DNA from 2 places in the Streptomyces sp. NPDC002888 genome. Region 1 is predicted to be linked to the other one. Evidence: predicted binding sites of a transcription regulator. Region 1 holds the regulator's gene; the other holds the start of a gene.
The links. The regulator HspR, encoded in region 1, represses chaperone genes until heat shock. The targets are predictions, from matches to a motif close to TTGAGNNNNNNNNNCTCAA.
Positions count from the first base shown of each region.

Region 2: the regulator HspR is predicted to act here: its motif matches at 3,596-3,614, upstream of lon (endopeptidase La).

Region 1 covers NZ_JBIAPU010000002.1:277,133-282,225, reverse strand. The annotation lists gene ACFYWX_RS04265 (fibronectin type III domain-containing protein) at 1-400, shown strand, start outside; gene ACFYWX_RS04260 (heat shock protein transcriptional repressor HspR) at 671-1,120, opposite strand; gene dnaJ (molecular chaperone DnaJ) at 1,126-2,307, opposite strand; gene grpE (nucleotide exchange factor GrpE) at 2,341-3,006, opposite strand; gene dnaK (molecular chaperone DnaK) at 3,003-4,844, opposite strand; gene ACFYWX_RS04240 (MraY family glycosyltransferase) at 4,940-5,093, opposite strand, start outside.
Region 2 covers NZ_JBIAPU010000020.1:16,755-21,847, reverse strand. The annotation lists gene ACFYWX_RS29670 (protein phosphatase 2C domain-containing protein) at 1-452, shown strand, start outside; gene ACFYWX_RS29665 (MarR family winged helix-turn-helix transcriptional regulator) at 496-927, opposite strand; gene lon (endopeptidase La) at 1,150-3,573, opposite strand; gene ACFYWX_RS29655 (rhomboid-like protein) at 3,761-4,525, opposite strand; gene ACFYWX_RS29650 (spermidine synthase) at 4,690-5,093, shown strand, end outside.

The DNA of each region.
Region 1 (5,093 bases):
GGTGTGGGGCGCGCCGGAGGGGCAGCAGGATCAGGACGGGCCCGAGATCGTGCCGGGTACGTCGTTCACGGATGTTCGGGCGGAGGCGGGGACTGCGTACCGGTACACCGTGGTGGCCGTCGACGGAGCCGGGCTCCTCTCGCCGGTCTCCGCGCCGGTCACGGCTGGGCAACACGTCCACCGGGCCTTGGCAGGACAGGTCCGCATCGCTCGGCAAGGCGTACTACTACGTCACCGCCGTCGACAGCGCGGGCGCCGAGTCGGTGCCCTCCGCCGCGGCCGTCGCCGACCGGCGTGTCCCCGCCACCGGCACGGGACCGGCCCAGCCGCGCCTGACGTTGATCTCCTCGGGCTCCACGCGCTCTCCCATCGTCATCGGCGTCCAGCCCGGGGCCGGTGACGAAGGGCGGCTGCTGCAGGGCTACAGCTGGTCCATCTCCGGTGCGTGCGGCGACAGCGGTCTGGGTCGCGTCACGACCACGAACACCATCGAGTGGACCCCGCAGTACAACGGCCCCTGCGCGGTCAGCGTATTCGCGGTGGGGTACTACGGGAGCACCGGGGAGCGCGGTTCCTGGCTGGAGTTCACAGTCGGGCGCTGACGGACTCACCGCACACGAAAGGGGCCCGGAGACGAATCTCCGGGCCCCTCCACGTGCACGCGCACGCCTCAGTCGGCCTGCTGCCGCTTCGGCCGCCACACCACCAGCGCGCTGGTCTGCTGCACCTCCTGGTACGGCACCAGATCCCGGCGGTAGGAGGCATGCACCGCCGCCTCCCGCTGCTGCATCGCGGCCGCCGCCCCGTCCAGGGCGGCTTGCAGCTCCGCCATCCGCGACTGCAGCGCAGCGACCTGGTTCTCCAGTTCGATGATCCGCTTGATGCCGGCCAGGTTGATGCCCTCGTCCTGCGACAACTGCTGGACGGTGCGCAGCAGTTCGATGTCGCGGGCCGAGTAGCGGCGGCCCCGGCCGGCGGTGCGGTCGGGGGAGACCAGGCCCAGGCGGTCGTACTGTCGCAGCGTCTGCGGGTGCAGGCCGGAGAGCTGGGCCGCCACCGAGATGACGTAGACCGGGGTCTCCTCGGTCAGTTCATACGGGTTACGCCGACGGCCGTCCATCACGCTCAAGCTCCCTTCGCAGCCTCGAACAGCTCCGCCCGCGGGTCTTCGCCCGCTGTCGCCTCGCGATACGCCTCGAGTGCGTCACGAGCCTTCCCCGCCACGTCCTTCGGGACACTCACCTCGACGGTGACCAGGAGGTCGCCGCGGGTGCCGTCCTTGCGGACCGCGCCCTTGCCCCGGGCGCGCATGGTGCGGCCGTTGGGTGTGCCGGGCGGCAGCTTGAGGGTGACGGGCGGGCCGCCGAGGGTCGGGACGCGGACCTCGCCGCCGAGGGCGGCCTCCGCGAACGTCACCGGGACCGTCACCGTCAGGTTGTCTTCCCTGCGGCCGAACACCGGGTGGGCGCTGACATGGACGACGACGTACAGGTCGCCGGCCGGGCCGCCCCGCTCGCCCGGTGCGCCCTTGCCGCGCAGGCGGATGCGCTGGCCGTCCGTGACGCCCGCGGGGATGCGGACCTGCATCGTGCGGGACGACTTGGCGCGGCCGCTGCCCTTGCAGTCCAGGCAGGGGTGCTCGGCGATCAGTCCGCGCCCCTTGCAGTCCGGGCACGGGTCGGTGAGCGAGAAGCCGCCGCCGCTGCCGCGCGCCACCTGTCCGGTGCCGACGCAGGTCGGGCACACGCGCGGTGTGCCGTTCTTGTCGCCGGTGCCCGAGCAGGCCTTGCACGGTGACTGCGAGGACATCCGCAGCGGGACCGTCGCGCCCTCGATCGCCTCGGTGAAGCTGAGGGTGACCTCGGACTCGATGTCCTGGCCGCGCCGCGGCTGAGTACGCGGGCCCGTGCCCGTGGTGCCGCCGCGGTTGAACAGGCCCCCGAAGACGTCACCGATTCCGCCGCCGAAGCTTCCGGAACCCCCGCCCTGGGCGCCGCCTCCGAAGAGGTCGCCCAGGTCGAAGTTGAAGGAGCCGCCGCCCGCGCCCGGCCCCGGGCGGAACCCGCCGTTGCCGAAGAGGGCGCGCGCCTCGTCGTACTCCTTGCGCTTCTTGGGGTCACCGAGGATGTCGTTCGCCTCGGAGATCTCCTTGAAGCGCTCCTCAGCCTTGACGTTTCCCTTGTTGGCGTCCGGGTGGTACTCGCGGGCGAGCTTGCGGTACGCCTTCTTGATCTCGGCCTCGGTGGCGTCCTTGGGGACGCCGAGGACCTTGTAGTAGTCCTTCTCGATGAAGTCCTTGGTGCTCATCCTCGACGCCCCTCCTTCCTCGTCGGTTCAACGTCAGCCCTCGTCCGGGCCACCGTTCTCCTTGTCGTCGCCGGCCGGCTTCTCGTCGGCCCCTTCGGCCTTGACCGTCTGCGCCCCCGGCTGCGGCTCGGCCACGGCCACCCGCGCGGGGCGGATGGTGCGCTCGCCGATTCGATACCCGGGCTGCAGAATCGCCACGCACGTCGTCTCGGTGACGTCCGGCGCGTAGCTGTGCATCAGCGCCTCGTGGATCGTCGGGTCGAAGGGCTCGCCCTCCTTGCCGAACTGCTGCAGGCCCATCTTCGCCGCGACGACCTCGGTGGACTCCCCGACGGACTTGAACCCGCCGACGAGCTCACCGTGCTCCCGGGCCCGCCCGATGTCGTCGAGCACGGGCAGGAGCTCGGTCAGGAGGTTCGCGATGGCGATCTCCTTGACCGCGATCCGGTCGCGCTCGACCCGGCGGCGGTAGTTCTGGAACTCGGCCTGGAGCCGCTGGAGGTCCGCGGTGCGCTCTTCGAGCGACTTGCGCACCTGGTCCAGCTGCGCCGTCAGGCCGGCGATCTGTGCACTTGCGTCCCCTGCCGGGGCCGCCGCCTCCTCCGAAGAGGGAGAGGCGGCCTGCGGCTCGGCGTCCTCAGGGGTGGCGCCGGAGGGGACGTCGGGCTTCTCGTCGAAGCCCGGGGTCTCCTCCGTCACGCGGCACCGTCCTTGCGCTCGTCGTCGACGATCTCGGCGTCGACGACGTCGTCGTCGGCCTTGGGAGCCTCGGCACCGTCGGCACCGGGAGCCGCCTGGGAGGCCTGGGCGTCGGCGTACATGGCCTGGCCCAGCTTCTGGGAGACGGCCGCGACCTTCTCCGTGGCGGTGCGGATCTCGGCGGTGTCCTCGCCCTTGAGCTTCTCCTTCAGCTCGCCGACGGCTTCCTCGACCTCGGTCTTGATGTCGCCCGGGACCTTGTCCTCGTTGTCCTTGAGGAACTTCTCGGTCTGGTAGACGAGCTGCTCGCCCTGGTTGCGGGCCTCGGCGGCCTCGCGGCGGGCGTGGTCCTCCTCCGCGTACTTCTCGGCCTCCTGGCGCATCCGGTCGACCTCGTCCTTCGGCAGCGAGGAGCCGCCGGTGACGGTCATCTTCTGCTCCTTGCCCGTGCCGAGGTCCTTGGCCGTGACGTGCATGATGCCGTTGGCGTCGATGTCGAAGGACACCTCGATCTGCGGGACGCCACGCGGCGCCGGCGGCAGACCGGTCAGCTCGAACATGCCGAGCTTCTTGTTGTACGCCGCGATCTCGCGCTCGCCCTGGTAGACCTGGATCTGCACCGACGGCTGGTTGTCCTCGGCCGTCGTGAAGATCTCCGAACGCTTCGTCGGGATCGTCGTGTTGCGCTCGATCAGCTTGGTCATGATGCCGCCCTTGGTCTCGATGCCGAGGGACAGCGGGGTCACGTCGAGGAGCAGGACGTCCTTGACCTCACCCTTGAGGACACCGGCCTGGAGCGAGGCGCCGATGGCGACGACCTCGTCCGGGTTCACACCCTTGTTGGCCTCCTTGCCGCCGGTCAGCTCCTTGACGAGCTCGGCGACGGCGGGCATACGGGTGGAGCCACCGACGAGGACGACGTGGTCGATCTCGTTGATGGAGATGCCGGCGTCCTTGATGACGTTGTGGAACGGCGTCTTGCAGCGCTCCAGCAGGTCGGCCGTCAGCTGCTGGAACTGGGCGCGCGTGAGCTTCTCGTCCAGGTGCAGCGGGCCCTCGGCCGACGCCGTGATGTAGGGCAGGTTGATCGAGGTCTCGGTGGAGGAGGACAGCTCGATCTTGGCCTTCTCGGCGGCCTCACGCAGGCGCTGGAGCGCCATCTTGTCCTTGCCGAGGTCCACGCCGTGACCGCTGGCGAACTGCTTGACCAGGTAGTCGACGACGCGCTGGTCCCAGTCGTCACCACCGAGGTGGTTGTCACCGTTGGTGGCCTTCACCTCGACGACGCCGTCACCGATCTCCAGGAGCGACACGTCGAAGGTGCCGCCGCCGAGGTCGAAGACGAGGATCGTCTGGTCGTCCTTGTCGAGGCCGTACGCGAGCGCGGCCGCGGTGGGCTCGTTGACGATACGCAGGACGTTGAGACCGGCGATCTCGCCGGCTTCCTTCGTCGCCTGGCGCTCGGAGTCGTTGAAGTACGCGGGGACCGTGATGACCGCGTCCGTGACCTTCTCGCCCAGGTACGACTCGGCGTCCCGCTTCAGCTTCTGCAGGATGAACGCCGACATCTGCTGCGGGTTGAAGGGCTTCCCGTCGAGCTCGACCTTCCAGTCGGTGCCCATGTGACGCTTGACGGAGCGGATGGTCCGGTCCACGTTCGTGACCGCCTGGCGCTTGGCGACCTCGCCGACGAGCACCTCACCGTTCTTGGCGAAGGCGACGACGGACGGCGTGGTCCTGGCACCCTCGGCGTTGGTGATGACGGTGGGCTCGCCGCCCTCCAGAACGCTGACGACGGAGTTAGTCGTGCCCAGGTCGATGCCGACCGCACGTGCCATGGTGATCTTCCTCCAGCTGACTTGAGTGGAACGGGCTCAAGTGTGCATGACGGCCCGCGCGCGGTCAACAGACCTGAGTCGTGCCGACTCAACTCTTATCCGTTCCTTACACGCAACTGCGGCCTGACCTGCGACGACACTCGCGCCGATGCCTTCGGCACCTGCGACACCCGCGCCCTCTGCGACGACCCGTGCGTTGACGCGACCTGCCGCCGCCCGCGCGCGGGTCCCACCGACACCCTCATCAAC
Region 2 (5,093 bases), on a different contig from region 1:
CGGACACGGTCGAGTACCTCGTCCTGTCCGACGCGGCCCTGCTGCTGGAGTCCCCCGACGGCGTGGTCACGCCGGTCCTCGACGACCGCCTGTCCCGGCTGCCCCGCTCGGCCCTGGCCTCGGACGCCGTGATCGACGCCACGCTCCGCAACAAGGAGGGCGGATTCTTCACGGCGGCCGCGGATCCCGCGGTGGCGGGCCGGGCGGTCACCGGCGCCCTGCCCCGCACCGAGGTCCGCGCCCTGGCCGGGCTGACGGACGGGGCGACGCGGTGGGTCGAGAAGTTCCGGGAGGGCGATTGGACGGACCTGTTCACCTTCGTGCGCAAGGAGGGCCCTCGCGCCCTGGTGGACCGGGTACGGGCCCTGGAGCGGGCCGACGGCGAGGAGCGCGTGTTCCTGGGCCGCAGCAAGACGCACGACGACGCGACCGCGGTGTACGTGGAGCTGTGAGCCTCGGGCCCGCCCGGCGAGGTACCCGGGCCCGCCCGGTGGGCTACCTCTCCATGCCGCGATTCAGCTGGTGCAGCAGCCGGGCCAGTTCCGCCACCTCGCCTCGGTCCCAGTGGGAGAGTTCGCTGACGTAGCGGGCGCGGCGGGCCTCGCGGACCTTGCCGACGCGGGAGCGGCCCTCCGGGGTGAGGTCGACCAGCCAGGCCCGCCCGTCGGCCGGGTCGGGCTCGCGGGCCACGAGGCCGAGCTCCTCCAGGGCGCGCAGCTGGCGGGACATGGTCGCCTTGCCGACGCCGATGTAGGCGGCGAGCTCCGTGGCGCGCTGGCGACCGCACTCCTCCAGCCGGACGAGCAGCCCGTACGCGGCGGACTCCAGGTCCGGGTGGACCTCGCGGGCCATCTCGCCCTGGTTGGCCCGGGCACGCCGCAGCAGGACGGTCAGCTCCCGCTCCAGGGACAGGAACTCCTGGTCCATTTTCGCGTCCTCGTGCACGTCAGCACCCCTGATCCGGTTTCCCGCTCGTCCCGAAGAATCCTGCCGCACCCAGGACCTGTCCTGGTGACCGCCGCAGCTCCGCAAGTATTTCGCAGGAATGGACCAATGACGGCCTCCGGGCCCCCTGCTGCCCGAGCGGGCAGGGCAAGGCCCGGGCCTCCCTCTCGGGGACCCGGGCCTTCCCTCATCCGGGAGCGTCCGTCACGCCGCCACCGGAACCTCCGGCGCCGCGCCGTTCGTGGCCGGTGCCAGCGCCAGCTCCAGGACCTGGCGGACGTCCGTGACAGTGTGGACGTCGAGCTTCTCCAGCACCTCCGCCGGGACGTCGTCCAGGTCGGGCTCGTTGCGCTTGGGGATGATCACGGTGGTGACCCCGGCCCGGTGCGCGGCGAGCAGCTTCTGCTTCACCCCGCCGATGGGCAGCACCCGGCCGGTCAGCGAGACCTCGCCGGTCATCGCCACGTCCGTGCGGACCAGGCGGCCGGAGAGCAGTGAGGCCAGCGCGGTCGTCATCGTGATACCGGCGCTCGGCCCGTCCTTCGGGACCGCGCCCGCCGGGAAGTGGATGTGCGCGCCCCGGTCCTTCAGGTCTGCGACCGGCAGCTCCAGTTCGGCGCCGTGCGAGCGCAGGAAGCTCAGCGCGATCTGCGCCGACTCCTTCATCACGTCGCCCAGCTGGCCCGTCAGCGTCAGTCCCGCCGCACCGGTCTCCGGGTCGGCCAGCGACGCCTCGACGTAGAGCACGTCACCGCCCGCGCCCGTGACCGCGAGGCCCGTCGCCACACCCGGCACCGACGTGCGCCGCTCGGCCGGGTCCTGGGCGGACTCCGGCACATGGTGCGGCCGGCCGATCAGGGCACGCAGGTCGCCTTCGCGGACCGTGAGCGGCAACTTCCGCTCGCCGAGTTCGTGCTGGGCCGCGACCTTGCGCAGCAGCCGCGCGACGGACCGCTCCAGGTTGCGCACACCCGCCTCGCGCGTGTACTCGCCGGCCAGCTTGCGCAGCGCGCCCTCGTCGAGAGTCACCTCGTCCTTGTCCAGACCGGCCCGCTCCAGCTGGCGCGGGAGCAGGTGGTCACGGGCGATGACGACCTTCTCGTCCTCGGTGTAGCCGTCGAGGCGGACCAGCTCCATACGGTCGAGCAGAGCCTCCGGGATGGCCTCCAGGACGTTGGCGGTGGCGAGGAAGACGACGTCGCTGAGGTCGAGCTCGACCTCCAGGTAGTGGTCGCGGAAGGTGTGGTTCTGCGCCGGGTCGAGGACCTCGAGGAGGGCCGCGGCGGGGTCGCCGCGGAAGTCGGAGCCGACCTTGTCGATCTCGTCGAGGAGCACGACCGGGTTCATGGACCCGGCCTCCTTGATGGCGCGCACGATCCGGCCGGGCAGCGCGCCGACGTACGTACGACGGTGGCCGCGGATCTCGGCCTCGTCGCGGACGCCGCCGAGGGCGACGCGGACGAACTTGCGGCCCATGGCGTGGGCGACGGACTCGCCGAGCGAGGTCTTGCCGACGCCGGGCGGGCCCACCAGGGCCAGCACGGCACCGCCGCGGCGCCCGCCGACGACGCCGAGGCCGCGGTCGTTGCGCCGCTTGCGCACCGCCAGGTACTCGGTGATCCGCTCCTTCACGTCCTCCAGGCCCGCGTGCTCGGCGTCGAGGATCGCCTTCGCGCCCTGGATGTCGTACGCGGAAGCACTGTCATCGGTCCGCTCGTTCCAGGGCAGCTCCAGGACGGTGTCGAGCCAGGTGCGGATCCAGGAGCCCTCCGGGGACTGGTCGCTGGACCGCTCCAGCTTGTCGACCTCCTTGAGGGCGGCCTCGCGGACGTTCTCGGGCAGGTCGGCGGCCTCGACGCGGGCGCGGTAGTCGTCGGACTCCTCGCCGTCACTCTCGCCGTTGAGCTCGCGCAGTTCCTTGCGCACGGCCTCCAGCTGGCGCCGCAGGAGGAACTCGCGCTGCTGCTTGTCGACGCCGTCCTGGACGTCCTTGGCAATGGTCTCGGCGACGTCCTGCTCGGCGAGGTGGTCGCGCAGCTGCTGGGTGGCGAGCTTGAGGCGGGCCACCGGGTCGGCGGTCTCGAGCAGTTCCACCTTCTGCTCGACGGTCAGGAAGGGCGAGTAACCGGAGTTGTCGGCGAGGGCGGAGACGCCGTCGATGGCCTGGACACGGTCCACGACCTGCCAGGCTCCGCGCTTGCGCAGCCAGGCGGTGGCCAGGGCCTTGTACTCCTTGACCAGTTCGGCGACGTGGCCCGGCAACGGCTCGGGCACGCTCTCGTCGATGCGGGTGCCCTCGACCCACAGCGCCGCGCCCGGCCCGGTCGTCCCGGCGCCGATCCGCACGCGGCCGCGGCCTCGGATCAGGGCACCCGGGTCACCGTCGGCCAGCCGTCCGACCTGCTCGACGGTGCCGAGGACGCCGGTGCTCGCGTAGGTCCCGTCGATGCGTGGAACCAGGAGGACCCTGGGCTTGCCGGGCTCCGAGCGGGCGGCGGCCTGGGCTGCCTCCACCGCGGCGCGCACATCGGCGTCGCTCAGATCCAGCGGAACCACCATCCCGGGCAGCACGACCTCGTCGTCGAGCGGCAGCACGGGCAAGGTGAGCGGTGTGGACGTCGAAGCCATGATCTCCCCTTCGGCAGTCAAGTTGAGTTATGCCGACTCAATGCTTGGCCCCGCTTGAATGTTCCCCAACCCTCGTTCGCTCTCAGCGATCACCGTGGGGCGAGCCGTTGACGGTGCCGTGCGGCCGGCCTGAGCCTGCCGGCGAGGGCGCCGCCGACCAGCGCGAAGTTCACTCGGCGGCCGGAGCTCACCCGAGGGCGCGGCCCCGCCGCCACCGCCGTACCAGCGGCCAGGTCGCGATGCCGATGCCCAGGGAGATGAGGTGGCCCCAGTTCGTCAGGGGGTCCGTGAAGGCGATCAGGTCCGAGACGAGCATCCAGCCGACGACCGCGAGCAGGGGCCACCGCAGCCAGGGCGTGAGGAGGCCGGCGAGGGCGCCGACGCTCGTGGCGACGCCGAAGCTGACCCCGTAGTCGAGGCGGTGCAGGGCGCTGTCGGGCAGGTGACCGGCGAGCACCGCGAGGCCCACCGGGACCTCGGTGGCGAGGGTGGCCAGCACGTGCCCCAGCAGGAAGACACCGGCCGTGCGCGCACCGCCGATCCGCCGCTCCAGGCCGGTCAGGACGAGCAGGAGCCCGATCGCGTACGGCGAGAGGAACCCGCCCGCGACCCACAGCGCGCTCCCCACCAGCACCAGCACCGGTGTGCGCACCAGGTGCGCCACATCCGTGCTGGACCCCTGGTACAGGGCGTGCACGAGCGCGGGGCCGGCATGTTCGGTGACAAGTGAGGTGACGACGAGGACGGCGACGTAGGCGAAGGTGAACGGGGTGCCGGTGGGGGTGGGGAACAGACGCCAGGGACGCGGGACACGGCGGACGCGGGGTGCCTCGGGCGCGGTGATGGTCGTGCCGTCCGCCGGTCCGCGCTGCCTGGGTATCCCGTCCAGCAGGGGCGCCGACGAGGTCGGTGCGTCGGCCCGTACCGTCCGTTCCCGCGCAGTCCGTTCCAAGGTGAGGCGCTCCTTCCGCTACGCCCCACCACCCTTCGCGGCGCACGGACCGCCTGTCTGTGACCGACGCCACCCCGACGCCGATTCACAGCGACTTCCCAGCTCGCGCTCACCAGCGTCTTAATTCCTCCAACGCTCCGTCACATCGGTGTCAGGATGAGCGCATGAGCACCGCTTACGACATTCCCGAAGTCCTGGACCGTCGTGAGGGCCCTTACGGCGAGGTCGTACTGCGCCGCCACGGCGAGCTGCTCCAGATCATCGCCAACGGCTGCTTCCTGATGGACACCTCCGACGGCCGCTCGGAGCGTTTGCTCGTCGACGCCACGCTGAACGCCCTGGACGGGCGGGCCGCACCGCACGTCCTGATCGGCGGCCTCGGCGTCGGCTTCTCCCTCGCCCACGCCGCCGCCGACCCCCGCTGGGGACGGATCACGGTCGTCGAGCGCGAGCCCGCCGTCGTCGACTGGCACCGCACGGGTCCCCTGTCGGAGCTGTCCCGCGACGCCCTCGCCGACCTACGCACGGAGATCGTGCAAGCGGACCTGCTCGATTTCGTCAATGAGAC